2 regions of the Rheinheimera fenheensis genome follow, and region 2 is predicted to be linked to the other one. Evidence: predicted binding sites of a transcription regulator. Region 2 holds the regulator's gene; the other holds the start of a gene.

Region 1 (8,952 bases), on a different contig from region 2:
GGCCCGTTGGGTTCATATTCAGACCGTAATATTAGGGTCAGATCAAAATTAACCTGACTGTCAGCAACTCGCTCAAACCGGACTTTACTTTGCCACCGGAAGCTCTCGCCAGTCGTAATATTAGGGTCAGATCAAAATTAACCTGACTGTCTGCAACTCGCTCAAACCGGACTTTACTTTGCCACCGGAAGCTCTCGCCAGTTAGTCGTATAAGCTGGCGAGAGTAGCTCCCGCTTCATCCCCCATTCTTGTTTTGTGCCCTGGCTGGCAAACCACAGTGTTTTGCCATGCTTGCTGTTGAGGTTATCCATCAGTTGCATCAGCTTTTGGTCAGCTTCTTTTTGTACTATCGGCTCGTCGAAAAGGCCGGGTTGATACACGCCCGGATCGTAAAAGTCGGCTAGCATCACCCCCGCCTTGGCGTAGCGGTAGCCGTTAAGCCACAGGCTGTCGAGCAGCTGCATTGCCTTGGCTAAAAACACCCGGGTGTCGCTACTTGGGCTTTCCAGTTCGCAGCTTTTACTGGCGGAGTAGGGTGCGTCTTTGTCGCTAAAGGGGCTGGTGCGCAAAAATACCGTCAGATATTTTGCCTGTTGTTGCTCCTGGCGCAGTTTTTTGCACGCCCGGCCAATGTATTCGCTGATGGCCTCACGCATTTGCTGCTTGTCGGTAATGCGCTCGCCAAAAGCGCGGCTGCTGATAATTTGCTTTTTAGTTGGTGTGACATCTTCCAGTGCAATGCATGACTCACCGTTAAGTTCGCGCACGGTGCGTTCAACGACCACAGAAAAGTGTTGCCGAATGTAATCGGGGGCCGCATCGGCCAACTGCAGCGCTGTGGTAATGCCCAGCTGCGCTAAACGTTTAGTCAGCTTGCCGCCTATGCCCCACACTTCGTTTACCGGTAACAGGGCCAGTAACTTGCGCTGGCGCTCTTTGCAGGTTAAATCGACCACGCCAGCGGTTTTAGCCCAGGTTTTGGCGGCATGGTTGGCCAGTTTTGCCAGGGTTTTAGTTGGCGCTATGCCAACACAAACCGTGATGCCAATATCTTTTTGCACGGTGCGTTTAACGTGCTGGCCAAATTCGGTGAGCCCTGCGCGATAAACCAGGCCGGATAACTCCAAAAAGGCTTCATCAATTGAGTACACTTCTACCCGCGGAGCCAGGTTTTCCAGGGTGCTCATTACCCGCTGCGACATATCGGCATACAGCGCATAGTTGGATGAAAAGGCCACTATTTGGTGCTTTTGCAATATATCGCGCACCTGAAACACCGGCAGGCCCATTTTAATGCCAAGCTTTTTAGCCTCTTTCGAGCGGGCAATAATGCAACCATCGTTGTTAGATAACACCACAACCGGCTTATCGGCTAAATCGGGTCGGAACAGCTTTTCACAGCTGGCATAAAAGTTATTGCAATCCACCAGGGCAAACACAGTGGTGCTCATTTGCGTTTCATTTGCCGGATAACATTGGTAACCACACCAAAAACATTCAGCTCTTCACCATTACGTGGGCGTATCGGCTGGTACGCCGCATTGCGTGGCAGTAGCATTAGTGCAGGGCGGGTGCATAGCTCTTTTACGGTAAATTCACCATTAACTGCGGCCACCACGATATCGCCATGCTCGGCGTCAATAGCGCGGTCTACTACCAGCACATCGTTATCGTAAATGCCGGCGTCAATCATCGAATCGCCCTCTACGCGGACAAAAAACGTCGCGTTAGGATGGCGGATACACAGCTGGTTTAAATCCAGCGTCCGCTCGACATAATCCTGCGCCGGCGAGGGGAAGCCCGCCTTAATTTTGCTGGCAAATAGCGGCATAGCAAGCCGGGCACTTTGCTGCGCATCCCCCAGAAATAGGACAGTCATACAAAACCTCTATATATGTATATTTGTACAGTATATATCAGATTAAGACGATGCCAAGCGGCAATGGCTAAAGTTGTGCAAACGGGCTGTTGTCTGGCATGTACGGCGCGCCTGATGGCGTGGTTACTTTGCTCATTGGCTGCTGATGCCGGGCCACACTAGGCAGTTTAAACTTGACCTGATAGTGTTAAACCTGACACTGGCCGAAAAGTGACGCTAGTGTCGTTTTCGGTTATCGCTATTGTTGCCACAGGAGCAAATATGACAGATCTCTTTATGCAGGCGGCTATCGCCCAGGCGAAAAAAAGTTTAGCTGAGGGCGGTATTCCGATTGGCTCGGTGCTGGTTATTGATGGCAAGATCGTTGGCGCTGGCCATAATCAGCGGGTGCAGAAGGGCAGCTGTGTGCTGCATGCGGAAATGGATTGCCTGGAAAATGCCGGCCGCTTAACCGCCGCTGATTACCGCCGCGCTACGCTGTACTCTACCTTGTCGCCGTGCGATATGTGCAGCGGCACGGTATTACTATATGGCATACCTAAGGTAGTGATTGGTGAGAACCAAACCTTTCAGGGGCCAGAGGCTTATGTACAAAGCCGCGGCGTTACGCTGGAAAACCAACATAATGCTGAGTGCATTGCGTTGATGCAGGATTTTATCGCCGCCAAGCCACAGCTGTGGTTTGAAGATATTGGCGAGTAGGTAATTGTGGCTGGTCGTTAGCCGGCGTTACAGCTTGCCGTTAGGTGGCATACTTAGGGTGCTGACAGCGTTTTTGCTTGGCGGCCAAAAGAAAAACGCTCTTTGTGCCTGGACTCAAGCTGCTGCAATGCAATACGGATATCGGCAGTGTAATACAGTGAGGCAAAGCCAAGACGATTGCGGCCCAGATTATGGAACACCATGCCAAAGGCAATATCGCCGGCGCTGAAGTCCTGGTGGTGTTCGGCAAAATAAGCGGCGGGTTTGCTGAGTTCGTCGTCTGTCAGCAGCGATCTAACCCGGCCAGGGCCGCCATGATAAGCCTGGATCAGCAACAACCGATAAATGTCAGCTTGCTTATCTTCTGGCAAATGGCCAAAACGCGTTAGAAACACCGGTTGTAGCATGCGGTGATTACGTTCAAACAGCCACAGGGCGCAATCAACCTGAGCAATACGGTGCAGTTGTTTGTGCTTAGGCACTTTGCAATCTTTCAATGCTTGTGGTGTTAGTTGCAAAATTCCCCTGGCATTGGCTTTCGAGTGAGCTTCGCGTACGCCACCGCTTTCGATAATTAACATACCAGCCAGATCGGCCAGTAAGTCATCGGGTAGGCTAATGCGTTTTTGCTGCACCCGACGGGCATGCACCAGGCGCAGGGTATCATGCAGTGAGGCTTGCTTTTTCGGGCTGCCAACCTTAATGCCATCCCAGTTACCTGACAAGCGGCCATCGGGATGATCCCCCATGTAGCGTGCTATGGCCAGCGGCAGATTAACAGAAGGATGATGGCAACGAATGGCGAATGGATAACCCGGGGTCTGGCTATTGCCTTCTACCCAGGCATTGACCAGGCCTTGTTGTGCCATAGCCTGACGGGTTTGATTCAGTATGCGCTGAGTTTGTGGCGAGTCGGTGGCGTCTTCAATAAACTGCAGAAAGTTGCCGCGCATATCAAACAACAAGTGCCGATTGGGCTCAGCACAGTGATCGGAGCGGGTCAGGATCCAGCGCCTGACATTCATCATATTGTCATACACACCCTGGCTCTGAGCATAAGGCTTAGTGCGTACCACATCTGTCCAGTTTTGCTGAGGTTGCACCGGTAGCTGTGCCTGAGCATGTTGCGGAAAAAAACATCCCAATAGCACGGCGGCGGCAAGTGGCCAGTATCGGCTTCGTAGGATGAACCCCATATTCGCTCCGGTGTCGCTAAGGCTGCTGTAGCGGTTGTCAGCTGGCGTTGCATAGTAAAGCTGAATACGCCCTTAACAAGCCAGTACAGTAAATCCTTTTACGCGCCTTTACCAGAGGCTGAAGTGAATAATGTCGCGCCGATTACATTACACCGGCTTGGCGGCCTGCGGCAGGATATCGCTGTGCACCATTTGTAGCAGTTTATAGGCATCGTCTAAACCGCAGTTTTCATGGTCGCGTTTTTTATAGCCCAGCGTAGTTAGCTCGATGTGCCAGGTGGGCACCACGTCTACTGTGGCCAGGGTTTGTTTTACGCAGTTAAGCGGGCAGCCGTCCACCGCCAGTATTGGCCGGCCCGACTGCGCCACTTTTACCAGCTGCTTTACTTTGCCGCCGACACCGGCAATACAAGACATTTGTGCCGAGCCTTCGCGGTCCAGCACCACTGCTAAATCATTGGCCAACTGGGCGACATTCGAGCAGCCGGAGCAGGCATAAACCAGTGGCTTGTCTTGATAGTCGGTATTCATAAAATGGGCTCCGCTTGCACTTGCGTATTGGCTAAGTGTAAGAGCCGCAGTAGCTGGCGGCTTGATATAAATCAAAGCCGCCGCAGGCTTACCCCTTCAGAGGTAAGCTAGTAGGCGAGCCAATTAAGTTTGACCTGCGACAGATCAAAAACGCCCGGCGTGACGGCGCCTATAATGCCCCCCGCCGACGCAGTTTAGTTAAGAGGTTAGTATGCAAACCATTCAGTGGGATCAGAAGTTAATCAATAAGTACAATATTAACGGCCCGCGTTATACCTCGTACCCTACGGCGCTGGCACTCACGCCTGACTTTGATCCGGCTAGGATTCACGCCGCCATCCGCCAGAGCTCAGACGAGCTTAGTCTGTATGTGCATATCCCGTTTTGCCATAAGTTGTGTTACTACTGTGGCTGCAATAAAGTTGTCACCCGTCACCAGCATAAAGCAGACGCCTACCTAGACGCGTTAGCACTGGAAATGGCGCTGTATGCGCCAATGGTGCAGGGTAAACGCATCAACCAACTGCATCTTGGCGGCGGCACCCCAACATTTCTGACTGAAGTGCAGCTAAGCCGGTTAATGGCGTTATTGCACGGGCACTTTACGATTAATGCTGATGCTGAAATCAGTATTGAAATCGATCCACGCAGTTGCAGCGATGACAAGCTGCGCCATTTACGCCATCTGGGCTTTAACCGGGTAAGCTTTGGTGTGCAGGATTTAGACGAAAAGGTACAAATTGCCATTAACCGGCGACAAGATACTCACCTTATCTGCCACCAGGTAGCACTTAGCCGCGAGCTTGGCTTTACGTCAATAAACCTGGACCTTATTTATGGTTTACCGTTTCAGCAGCCGGCCAGTTTTAGCGAAACGGTGGAAGAAATTATCCGTCTTAACCCTGATCGTATTTCGCTGTTTAGTTATGCGCATTTGCCAGAGCGTTTTGCTGCGCAGCGTAAGATAGCTAATACCAGCCTGCCGGATGCACCGTTAAAGCTTGAATTGATGCAGCTGGCGATAAAACGCTTTGTCAGTGCCGGTTATCAGTTTATCGGTATGGATCACTTCGCTAAACCAACCGATGCGTTAGCCAAAGCACAGCAGGCCGGTAAACTACAGCGTAATTTTCAGGGCTATACCACCGCAGGGCAAAACGCCTTAATTGGCTTGGGGGTGTCCAGTATCAGCCAGGTAAATGGTGTGCTATGGCAGAACAGTAAAGATTTACCTGAATATTATGCTGCCTTTAGCGCCGGCCAGTTACCGGCCGAACGAGGCTTTTGTCTGAATAATGACGATAGGCTACGCGCTGCAGTTATCAGCCAGCTTATTTGTCACTTTGAACTGGATATCGCTGCCTTTAGCCGGGAATGGCAGCTTGACAGCTTCTGGCAGTATTTTGCGGAGGCTCTGGTGCGGTTACAGCCGTTTATGGAAGATGGCTTGGTTGAGGTGTACGCCGGGCGTATTAAAGTAACCGATGCCGGCAGGCTTTGGGTGCGCAGTATCTGCGCTTGCTTTGATGCGTATTTAGCCCAGGGCCAGCAACGTTATTCCAAAGTGGTGTAAGAACGCAGTACATTGCCGAGGATGTGAGAATCATGCTTCAACAGGGCTGATAAATAACCGGAGCCTGCAAACTGTGCTCACTGTGTTAGGCTTAGGTTAAGTCAAAACACAGGAGAGCTTATGGAAGCCAATCATGTTGAAGTACGGCATTTAACGCGCGAAGATATGACGGCGCTACGCAAAGCGTCTGAGCAGGTGTATGCCGATGCGCCTTTACTGGCCTGGACAGAGCCGGTGGTAAATACGTTATTGACCAAATTTCCTGAAGGCCAGCTTTGTGTCTGTGTTGATGGCAAAGTGGTCGGCTGCGCCTTTTCACTGATAATCGACTACAGCAAATTCAGTGACGATCATACGTATGATCAAATTGTTACCGGCTTTTCTTTTAAAAACCATGACCCCAATGGCGATGTACTGTACGGCATAGAAGTGTTTATTCACCCTGATTTTCGTGGGCTCAGGCTGGCAAGAAGGCTTTATGATGCCCGCAAAGAGCTATGTGAAAACCTGAATTTACGCGCCATTATGGCTGGCGGGCGTATGCCCAACTACAACCAGTTCGCCGATAAAATGAGCGCGAAACAATATATTGATAAAGTAAAAGTGCGGGAAATTCATGATCCGGTGTTAAGTTTTCAGCTGGCGAATGGTTTTCATGTGCGTAAGTTACTTAAAGGCTACCTACGCGGTGACACCCAGTCACAGGAATATGCCACCTTGTTGGAGTGGGCCAATATTTATTACACCAAGTCGGTAAAACTGATTAATGCCCCTAAAGCCGAAGTGCGCTTGGGCCTGGTGCAGTGGCAAATGCGCAATATGAAAGATATTAACCAGCTGTTTGAACAGATGGAGTTTTTCGTTGATGCGGTATCTGATTACAAAAGCGACTTTATTTTGTTTCCGGAGCTGTTTGCCGCGCCTTTAATGGAGCACTACAACCACTTAAGCGTGACCGAGAGCATTCGTCAGCTGGCAAAATATACCGAAACTATCCGCGATAAATTTATCGAATTTGCTATTGCTTACAACATCAACATCATTACCGGCAGTATGCCGTACCTGATAGACGGCAAACTGTATAACAGCGGCTTTTTATGCCGGCGCGATGGCAGCTGGGAGCAATACGACAAGGTACATGTAACACCCGCTGAAAAACGTAACTGGGCCATGACCGGCGGTAATAAGGTGCGGGTATTTGACACTGACTGCGGCAAAATTGGCATTATGATTTGCTACGATGTGGAGTTTCCTGAATATGCCCGTTTACTTGCTGATCAGGGCATGAATATCCTGTTTGTACCCTTTTTAACCGACACCCAAAACGGTTACACCCGTGTACGGCATTGTGCTATGGCCCGCGCTATTGAGAACGAATGCTATGTCGCCATCGCTGGTGCAGTGGGTAATTTAGCCCGGGTGAATAATATGGATATTCAGTACGCCCAATCGGCATTGTTTACGCCGTCAGACTTCGCATTTCCAACCACTGGTATTAAGGCTGAGGCCACGCCAAACTCTGAGATGTTATTGGTAGTAGATGTTGATCTCAATGCACTAAAAGAGCTACACACTCATGGTAGTGTGAATACGATGAAAGATAGGCGTCATGATGTGTATCGCCTCTCTTTGCTACAACACCAAACGTCCTGAAAGCAATATAAGCGCAGAGGCTGGCCAATTTGGGCGAGCTCTGCGTTTAAAAAATTGATACTAAAATAAAAACAATTCTCAATAGCGTTTACATTGTTGTAATTGCGAATTATTATCATGCCACTTTTAACAGGAAGAGGCAGATAATTTCCCATGTCGACAAAAAAAATGTCCATGCTTGGTTCACAAGCGTTAATGACAGCTTTCGCATTTAACTTCATTACCCCGGCACTTGCCCAGACACCAGAGCACTGCGGTGCAACCTCGCAAGAATGCACTGACGAAGCCATAGAGCTTATTAAAGTGCACGGTGTACGGACTTCGGTATACAGCGTAAAGCAGTCTGGCGACATGCGCCGTATGGCAGATTTGGTCGACACGCCAGCTACTATCACAGTGTTAACCAAAGATCAGATTGAAGAATCAGGCAAAAGCGATTTAAAAGACATCCTTGCCGCGCAAGCGGGCGTGACGCTGGGCACAGGAGAGAATGGTAATGCCTTTGGTGATCGCTATATTATTCGCGGTCATGAGGCACGCTCAGATGTGTTTGTAGACGGCCTGCGTGACCCTGGCATGACCACACGTGAAAGCTTTGCCACCGAACAAATTGAAATAACCAAAGGGCCCAGTTCAACCTTTGCCGGGCGCGGCTCGTCAGGTGGTGCGGTAAACAGCATCACTAAAAAGGCTTCGACAGCCTATGATTTTGGCCGTGTCGATGCGGCATCAGGCACGGATGAACATCACCGTTTGGTACTCGACTACAACACGCCGATAAGCACCAATGTTGCCACACGGATAAATTTATTGCATACCGAAGAGCAAGCCCCAAACCGTGACGGGATAGATCGCAGCCGTCGTGGCGCTTTGCTGTCAGGATTGTTCGACAACGTAAACGACCTGCGAATTTTTGCCGATTATTACACATTAAAAGCAGAGGACACGCCGGATTTAGGCAGCTATTTTGACCGTAATACACGAAAACCCGTGTCGAATATCCCGGTTTATGCACAAAACGAAGATTTTCTTAACTCTGATGTCAGTGCCTATACTCTGCGCACCGAATATGACATTAGCGACAGCCTGAAGTTTTACAACGCGACCCGTTATGGTGAAACCGAAAATGGGTATTTATCTACCGGTGCCCGTGGCACAGTGCGTGACGCCAGTGATACAGAGGCACCCGGTGCCAATACCATAGTGTTAAGCACCCATCAGGGCTGGCAAGATGTGGAATACTTTGCCACCCAATTCAACCTGTTCTGGGATGTTGCCGCTGCCGATATTGAGCATAAACTACTATTTGGCGCTGAATTTACCGACGAAAAAGTCAACAACGGCGTTTACAACATTACGGCTAACGGCCAGCCAAACTGTACGCTCAGCGGCCGTGGCGGCGTAAGCCCAAGCTACTG
Region 2 (8,952 bases):
CGCTGATTAATACCCACTTCTGGCTACACACTATCGGCGTGGTGCTGTATATCGTAGCTATGTGGATCTCAGGTATTACCCAGGGCATGATGTGGCGCGCAGTAAACACCGACGGCACCCTAACCTATAGCTTTGTACAAAGCTTAGAAGCCTCAATGCCGTTCTATCTGATGCGCTTTATCGGTGGTGTCTTTGTGGTCGCCGGTATGTTGCTGATGGCATACAACGTGTACAAGACGGTGCGTGCTAAAGATGAATCATTACAACCTGTACCAGCAGCAGCGTAAGAGGTAAATCATGTCGAATAAAAATCATCATGACAAAATAGAGAGAAGCGTTGGTCTTCTGGGTGTTTTAACTATCGTCGCGATTAGTTTCGGTACTCTGGTACAAATTACCCCGCTGATGTTTATGGACGAAACCACGCAGCCGGTAGATGGCATGGTGCCTTACACTGCATTGCAGCTGGAAGGCCGTGATATCTACATCCGCGAAGGCTGTGTTGGCTGCCATAGCCAGATGGTGCGCCCGTTCCGGGCCGAAGTAGAGCGCTATGGCCACTACTCGGTTGCCGGTGAAAGCGTTTGGGACCACCCTTTCCTGTGGGGCTCAAAACGTACCGGCCCTGATTTGGCCCGTGTTGGTCAGCGCTACAGCGATGACTGGCATTATGCTCACCTGATGGATCCGCGCTCAGTGGTGCCACAATCGAATATGCCGGCTTACCCCTGGTTGGATAAAAACCTGTTAGACGGCAAACATACTGCGAAGAAAATGTCTGTGTTACAGGGCTATGGCGTGCCCTATACCGACGAAGATATCGCCGGTGCAGCCGCTGCAGTACAGGGTAAAACAGAAATGCAGGCCTTGATTGCTTATTTGCAGTCACTGGGCACGCACCTGAAGTAATGCTCATGGAATATTCAACAATACACAGTATTTTTACCGTGATTTTGTTCGTCGCCTTTGTTGCCTTTGTTATCTGGGCTTACAGCAAAAAACGTAAGGCAGATTTTGACCAGGCGGCAAACCTGGTCTTCGACGACGAACAAAAGGCACCACAAAAAAATAAACAGGAGTCTGGTCATGAGTAACTTTTGGAGTGCTTGGATCATAGTGTTAACGCTGCCGGTGCTTATCGGTTGTGCGCTGTTACTGAAATGGAACCTGACGAACCATGTTGGTGTTCCTGAAGACTCAACTACCGGCCATGAAGTGGACGGTATAGAAGAGATCAATAACCCCTTGCCACGCTGGTGGACCTACCTGTTCGTGCTAACGCTGGTATGGTCAGTATATTACCTGGCCGCCTACCCTGGCTTAGGTAAATGGCAGGGCTTTTTGGGCTGGACCAGCTCGAATCAGGGCATAAAGTCGCTGGAAGAGTCACGCCTGGCGGTAGAAAAGGCCAAAGCTGAAGGCCTGAATGTGCAGCTAGACCGTGAAGTGTTTAAAGCGGATGAAGTGTACGGCCCGGTATTCCAGCAGTTTGCCCAGCGCGATGTGTTAGATCTGGCTTACGATGATGAAGCAATTAAAATTGGTCAGCGTCTGTTTTTACAAAACTGTGCACTATGCCATGGCTCAGATGCGCGTGGCCAGCAGGGCTTCCCTAACCTGACGGATAACGATTGGTTATATGGTGGCTCGCCGGATAAAATCAAAGAAACCCTGTTATATGGCCGCAAAGCGGCGATGCCGGGTTGGATTGATGCACTGGGTGAGCAAGGCGTAAAAGAAATGACCGCTTATGTACTTAGCCTGTCAGGTCGTAGTGTTAACGAGCGCGAAGCCGAAGCGGGTAAAGCCAAGTTTGCCTTATGTGCCGCTTGTCACGGTGCTGACGGCAAAGGTAGCCTGGCGCACAATCTGCCGTTTGGTGCCCCTAACCTGACAGACAACGTCTGGTTATACGGTGGCTCTGCTGCGGCGGTTGAAGAAACCTTAACTAAGGGCCGTTACGGTGTGATGCCGGCATTCGAGCAAACACTGGGTAAAGACAAAGTCCATATTTTGACAGCCTACGTATACCGTTTAGCCCATCCTGAGCCGACCACAACGGCACAGTAACAGGCGTTAGTAAACGATAAAATAAGCCCCTTTCTTTGGGGCTTATTGCTATATAATACCGGCCCGGTGTGCCGCGCTAGTTGAGGTGTTAATGCAGCAAGATACAAAACCCTGGTACAAACAGTTATGGCCTTGGATCTTAATCGCCATACCCGTCATCACAGCGCTAAAGGCTGTGCATACCATAGTGGTTATGCAGCAGCACTCACCTGATTTAGTGGTGGACGATTATTATAAAGCCGGCCGCGCTATTAATATGCAGCTGGCGAAATACCGCGAGGCCGCGCTGCGTAACCTCGATGCTCATGTATTAGTAGCAGGTAACCGTGCCGTAGTGCGTTTTGCGGAAAATACCGTACTGGACGGTGCTGTACATCTGGATTTTTATCACCCGACACTGGCCGAGCGCGATTTTGCCCTGGATGCCCAGCGCAGTGGAGAGTTATTGTATGTCGCCGACTTGCCGATTACCCCTACCGGCAAATGGCAGTTGGTGGTGTCTGATGCCTCTAAAGACTGGAAACTACGCGCCACACTGGAACTGCCCGCCACGGCTGAAATTAAACTGGGTTACCATTAAGGCCAAATGTGAGCGACACGCGCTGTTTTCACTGTCATGAACCCGTGCCAGCGGGTTTTAATTTCAGCCTGATGTTTGACGGCCAGCAGCGCGCTTTTTGTTGTGCCGGTTGTCAAGCAGTAGCCGACACCATCATTTCCAGTAACCTGGACGATTATTATCGGTTTCGTACAGAGCCGGCCAGCAAAGCTAAGGCCCTGCCTGAACAGTTAAAAGCGGAACTGAGCCAATTTGATGCCGCCGATGTGCTATCAGATGTCAGCCGTAAGCTCGGGGATCTAACCGAAATCGAACTCTCGATCAGTGGTATCAGCTGCGCGGCATGCGCCTGGCTTATCGAAAAACAATTGCGGCAGTTACCCAGCGTACACAAGGTTAATGTCAATTCAACCACACAGCGTTGTCATTTAAGTTGGGACGCGCGACAAGAACCACTTAGCGGTATTTTACAAAAGCTAGCCGACATTGGTTATCAGGCCAGCCCTTTTGTTGCCGACCAGGAAGAGCAGCACTATAAAGCAGAACTAAGCCGTTTTTTAAAGCGGCTGGCTGTTTCTGGCATTATGACCATGCAGGTGATGATGCTGGCGGTCGCGTTGTATTTTGGTGATTACACTGGCATAGAGGCATCGCATCAGGGTTACTTGCGCTGGATCAGCATGCTGCTGACACTGCCGGTGGTGCTGTATGCGGCCCTGCCCTTTGTAAAAAGTGCCTGGCGTGGCATTAAAGCCCGACAAATGAACATGGATGTGCCGGTCAGCCTGGCTATTTACTACACCTTTTTTGCCTCCGCCTATGCCACGGCTTTTAATACCGGTGAAGTCTATTTTGAATCGGTCTGCATGTTTACCTTCTTATTGCAGCTGGGTAAGTTTTTTGAGTACCGCGCCCGTGCCAGAGCGCGTGATGCCACCAGCAATCTGCTTAAAATTATGCCAGTAAGTGCCACCTTGCTAAAAGGCCAGCAGCATGAAACAGTGTCTGCCAAGCGCTTGCGGCCGGGCGATATGATTCTGGTAAAACCCGGTGAAACCCTGGCAGCGGATGGTGAAGTTTTATTGGGCAGCAGCTCGACAGACGAGTCGATGTTAACCGGCGAATACCGACCCATTGCCAAAACTGTTGGCGATAACGTGCTGGCTGGCACAGTAAACCATGATGGTCTGTTGCAAGTTAAAGTAACCAACGCCCTTGATAATTCCATGCTTGGCCAGATTATTCAGCTGCAGCAACGTACGCTGAGCCAAAAACCCGCCGTGCTGGAGAAAACCGATAAACTGGCGCGCTATTTTGTCGAACGCCTGCTGCTCATCGCTGCTGCGACCTTTCTGCTATGGTATTTCTGGCTCGATGCCGACCGCGCCTTTTGGGTAACGTTATCTGTGCTGGTGGCCACCTGCCCTTGTGCCCTTAGCCTGGCCGCCCCCACGGCTGTTACCTGTGCCCTGGCCAGTTTGAACCGCCGCGGCGTGTTAATTAAAAACTCTGCCGCGCTGGATCTGTTGCCTGAACTTAGTATTGTCGTATTTGATAAAACCGGCACTCTAACCGAGGGGCGTTTCTCTGTCAGCAATTGCCGGTTATTGACCGATACCCTGAGCGAAGCAAAGGCACTGAACCTGATCGCTAATCTTGAAGCCTATTCCGAGCACCCGATAAGCCGCGCATTTAGCGGTTACCTTGCGCAGAAACTGCCGCTTGAGGAAGTTAGTATTACCGTCGGTGGCGGCATCAGTGCGCGCTATCAGGATAAACAGGTTAAAGTCGGCAGTGCTGCTTTTTGTGGCTTGTTGCAAAGCGACGCTATGGTGTATCTGACCATCGACGAGCAGCCTATTGCGGCAGTAAGCCTGCAAGACGCGCTACGCCCGGAAGTACCGGAGCTACTGACAAAGCTGCGCCGGCAGGGTTATCAGTTAATGATGTTAACCGGTGACAGTTCAAGCCAGGCCGATGCGCTGCAACAGCAACTTCAGTTCGATCAGATGATAAAAGGCTGCAGCCCTGAGCAAAAAGTGGCTGAAATAACTCGCCTAGTTGAAGGCGGCCATAAAGTGATGATGTTGGGCGATGGTATCAACGACAGCCCGGCGTTTCATGCGGCGCATGTCTCAGTAACATTAGATAGCGGCAGTGATTTATCGAAAAATCAGGCTGATGTGGTATTACTGCAACCTAATATCACGCTGCTACACGACTTATTACAAGGCAGCCTAACGGCTAAACAAGTCATTAAACAAAATTTACGCTGGTCGGTTGGCTATAATCTGCTGATTATCCCGCTGGCGGTAGCAGGTTTCGTCTCACCTTATATTGCGGTGCTAGGCATGTCGTTCAGCTCCTTACTGGTCGTATCTAACTCACTAAGGTTACTGAAAAAATGAGTATAATTTATGTGCTGATCCCCATCGCCATTTTGTTTGTACTGATTGGCCTTGCCATCTTCTTTTGGGCGGTGCGTTCACGGCAGTTCGACGATTTGGACAAAGAGGGGTTCAGTATTTTGTTTGATGAGCAAAATACCCCCAAGCGCAATAGCGATAGCGATAAACCTCCCTTATGACAAACCTGACAGCCGATCTGTTGTCGGCACTGCTTATTGGCCTGATTGGCAGCAGCCATTGCTTAGTGATGTGTGGTGGTATTGCCAGTGCGCTGCAACTGACCATGCCGGCAGCTTCAGCAAAACGTAAATTGGCTTTGCAGCTGTTGTTAAGCCTGGGCCGGTTAACTACCTATAGCCTGTTCGGTGCCCTGGTAGGTTATTTTGGTGTCAGCGCTATGCAATTAAGCGGCGCATCACTGCTGTGGCTACGCCTACTGGCCGGTTTACTGCTGTTGATGATGGCACTTTACATCAGCCGGATCTGGTTTGGTTTACTGTTACTGGAGCGGCTCGGCCAAACGGTGTGGCGCCGCGTTCAACCCATTGCTAAGCAGTTATTACCGCTTAACTCTGCCGCCAAAGCTTATGCTTATGGTATTTGCTGGGGCGCCCTGCCCTGTGGCCTGGTGTACAGCACACTGGGCTGGAGCCTGGCCAGCGGCAGTAGCCTGCATGGTGGCTTATTAATGCTGGCGTTTGGCCTTGGTACCTTACCGGCAATACTGCTAACTGGCAGCGCCGCCAACGCACTGGTTACGCTTAAAAACACTCTCTGGTTTCGTTATATCGCCGCCTTATTACTTGGCGGTTATGCTTGCTACACGATTTGGCTTGCTATCCGCCGACTGGTTTTTTAAGCTAGACACCTGTTGGTATTTTAGAGAAAGGTAAAGGACGCCATTATGCAACGCTCTGCAATAAACTGTCAGGATTGTGGTTTTAGTCAGTTGTGCCTGCCATTTTCGTTAAACGATGCCGAAATGCACAAACTGGATGATATTATTCAGCGCAAAAAGCCAATGCATAAAGGTGATATGTTGTTTGAATCAGGCGTAGCGCAAAAGTCGCTATATGCCATTCGTACCGGCTCGTTTAAAACCTTTACCCTTACCGATCAGGGCGAACAGCAAATTACTGGCTTTCATCTGCCGGGCGACATTGTTGGTTTTGATGGCTTAAGTAATCAGCAACACCCCAGCTACGCCGAAGCGCTGGAAACCGCTATGGTGTGCGAAATTCCGCTGCCCAACCTCGAAGGCTTGCTGGACCAGCTGCCCCGCCTGCGCCAGCAGATGATGCGGCTAATGAGCCAGGACATTCAGGCCGATCAGCAAATGATGCTACTGTTAAACCGCAAAACCGCCGAGCAAAAACTGGCGACGTTTTTATCGCAGTTAGGACAACGCTATGCCAGCCGCGGTTTCTCCGGTAGCGCTTTTCGCCTGACGATGACACGCAGCGATATTGGTAACTATTTGGGCTTAACGGTAGAAACCATTAGCCGCTTACTGAGTAAACTGGATAAAGAGCAACTGATTGCGGTAGATGGCAAGCTTATCACCATCAAAGATCAACCGGCGCTATCACGCCTGGCTGCATTAACAGCACATTGTTAATACACCTTTGGATCCGCTCGTTTAACTGCGCCAACTTTGCGCTGGCGCAAACCCCTTTTAAGCAATCCAGGCTAAGTTGACTACACTTAGTGTTAACTGTTTTAGCCTGGAGTAAGCCATGTCAACTTATAACAATATTCTGGTGGTACTGGATCCGACCAGCGAGCAACAAAAAGCCTTAAACCGCGCCGTAGAACTGGTTCGGTTACAGGGCGGCAAGCTCACTGCATTTTTGTCGGTGTATGACTTCTCGTATGAAATGACCACAATGTTATCTGGCGATGAGCGTGAATCTATGCGTCAGGCCGTGATTAAAGACCGTGAACTGTGGATCAGTGAGTACTTAGCAGCACCACGTGCCGGTGGTATTAATATTGATATTAAAGTGGTGTGGCACAACCGTCCATTCGAGGCTGTGGTGCATGCTGTGCTGGAAGATGGCTACGACTTGGTGATCAAAGGCACCCATGATCATGATGTGCTTAAATCGATGATCTTCACCCCAACCGACTGGCATATTTTGCGTAAATGCCCTTGCCCGGTGCTGCTGGTCAAAGATCATGACTGGCCTAAGGGCGGCAATATCATTGCTGCGGTGAATGCCGGCAGCGAGCAGGAACATCATTTGTCATTAAACCAACGTGTAATCGCCAAAGCCCAGCAGATGGCCGCTATGCTAAGTGCAAAAACGCATTTGGTTAACGCCTTTCCCGGCACGCCGGTTAATATTGCCATCGAAATACCGGAATTCAACCCGCAAGAATACAATAGCACGATGAAACATCACCACACTGATGCGCTAACCAAGCTAGCCACGCAGTTTGATATTGCTCCCGAGCACTCCCACGTGCAGGAAGGTATGCCGGAAGATGTGATCCCCGCCATTGCCAAAACACTGGATGCTGAAATGGTGATCATTGGCACTATCGGACGTACCGGTTTATCGGCGGCCATTATTGGCAACACCGCTGAGCATGTTATCGACCGGCTGGACTGTGATGTACTCGCGGTAAAACCGGCTAATTTTGTTTGCCCGCTGGCAAAAGAGTAAGTTTTCACGCTTTTAGCCGCCGTCAGCTTTGGTATTGGCGCACACTTGGCTATAATGTGCGCCTTTTTCAACTGGGTACTGTGGTTATGACTCACGCTGCGCAAGCTAAAGCTCAATACAATCTGAATAAACTGCATAAACGTCTGCGCCGCGGTGTCGGTCAGGCTATTGCCGACTTTAATATGATTGAAGATGGCGACAAGGTAATGGTGTGCCTGTCTGGCGGTAAAGACTCTTACACCCTGCTGGATATTTTGCTGAACCTGCAACAATCTGCGCCGGTAAACTTTTCTATCGTGGCGGTTAATTTAGACCAAAAGCAACCTGGTTTTCCGGCAGAGGTATTACCGACTTACTTAAGCAGTATCGGCGTTGATTTTAAAATCGTCACCGAAGATACCTACTCTATCGTGAAAGAGAAAATCCCCGAGGGCAAAACCACCTGTTCACTGTGCTCCAGGCTGCGCCGCGGCATTTTATACCGCACAGCCAAAGAGTTAGGCGCTACCAAGATTGCACTGGGCCACCATCGTGACGATATGCTGGAAACACTGTTTTTAAACATGTTTTATGGCGGCAAGATGAAGTCGATGCCTCCTAAGTTGGTAAGCGACAACGGCGAACATATCGTGATCCGCCCTTTGGCCTATTGCAAAGAAAAAGATATCGAAAAATACTCGGTAGCACGTCAGTTCCCAATCATCCCCTGCAACCTGTGTGGCTCGCAGGACGGTCTGCAACGTCAGGTGGTTAAAGACATGCTGCAGGATTGGGATAAGCGCTTTCCGGGGCGCATTGAAACCATGTTTCAGGCCATGCAAAACATCGTGCCGTCACACATGATAGACAAAACCCTGTTTGACTTTGCCGGCCTAAGCAAAGACACGCCACTGTCAATGCGTGACACCGCCTTTGATAAAGAAGCCGTGCCGGCAACACCGGTTGGCCTGAATATCGATGACGACAGCGCAGACGATAACGACAACCGCAGTACGGTGCAAATTGTCGCGCTAAGCTAGTTTAACCAGGCCGCTATTGGGCGGCACTGATAAAGGGTAACAAATACGAAGGTCGTTGGTTAAATGGCCATTGGCTCTCGGCAGGTAACTTCTCATCAAGTACTATGGTGCAGCGTCTGGCGCTGCACTGTGTAACCGCTTGCTGTGCCGGCGTTAACTCAGGCATAACAACGTCTTCAGCAAACTCTACAATGACGCCACTGACCGGCGGTAACCAGTATTTACCC

The links. Region 2 encodes FNR, which switches genes on or off when oxygen is low (the NO sensors DNR and NnrR bind a similar motif). Its sites were predicted from a motif close to TTGATNTANATCAA; they were not measured.
Region 1: a site for FNR is predicted at 4,370-4,383, ahead of hemN (oxygen-independent coproporphyrinogen III oxidase). Genes of this name have one in related genera too.

What each region holds. Positions count from the first base shown of each region.
Region 1 covers NZ_JBDPJM010000011.1:81,068-90,019, reverse strand. Annotated here, with positions in the region: gene umuC (translesion error-prone DNA polymerase V subunit UmuC) at 174-1,451, opposite strand; gene umuD (translesion error-prone DNA polymerase V autoproteolytic subunit) at 1,448-1,879, opposite strand; gene ABGI61_RS14320 (nucleoside deaminase) at 2,141-2,581, shown strand; gene ABGI61_RS14315 (transglycosylase SLT domain-containing protein) at 2,635-3,777, opposite strand; gene ABGI61_RS14310 (putative zinc-binding protein) at 3,925-4,308, opposite strand; gene hemN (oxygen-independent coproporphyrinogen III oxidase) at 4,520-5,881, shown strand; gene ABGI61_RS14300 (carbon-nitrogen hydrolase family protein) at 6,002-7,534, shown strand; gene ABGI61_RS14295 (TonB-dependent receptor) at 7,730-8,952, shown strand, end outside.
Region 2 covers NZ_JBDPJM010000008.1:54,367-63,318, reverse strand. Annotated here, with positions in the region: gene ccoN (cytochrome-c oxidase, cbb3-type subunit I) at 1-287, shown strand, start outside; gene ccoO (cytochrome-c oxidase, cbb3-type subunit II) at 298-909, shown strand; gene ABGI61_RS12280 (cbb3-type cytochrome oxidase subunit 3) at 915-1,094, shown strand; gene ccoP (cytochrome-c oxidase, cbb3-type subunit III) at 1,087-2,070, shown strand; gene ABGI61_RS12270 (FixH family protein) at 2,162-2,650, shown strand; gene ABGI61_RS12265 (heavy metal translocating P-type ATPase) at 2,659-5,037, shown strand; gene ccoS (cbb3-type cytochrome oxidase assembly protein CcoS) at 5,034-5,216, shown strand; gene ABGI61_RS12255 (sulfite exporter TauE/SafE family protein) at 5,213-5,896, shown strand; gene fnr (fumarate/nitrate reduction transcriptional regulator Fnr) at 5,942-6,655, shown strand; gene uspE (universal stress protein UspE) at 6,774-7,706, shown strand; gene ttcA (tRNA 2-thiocytidine(32) synthetase TtcA) at 7,793-8,725, shown strand; gene ABGI61_RS12235 (DUF2987 domain-containing protein) at 8,739-8,952, opposite strand, start outside.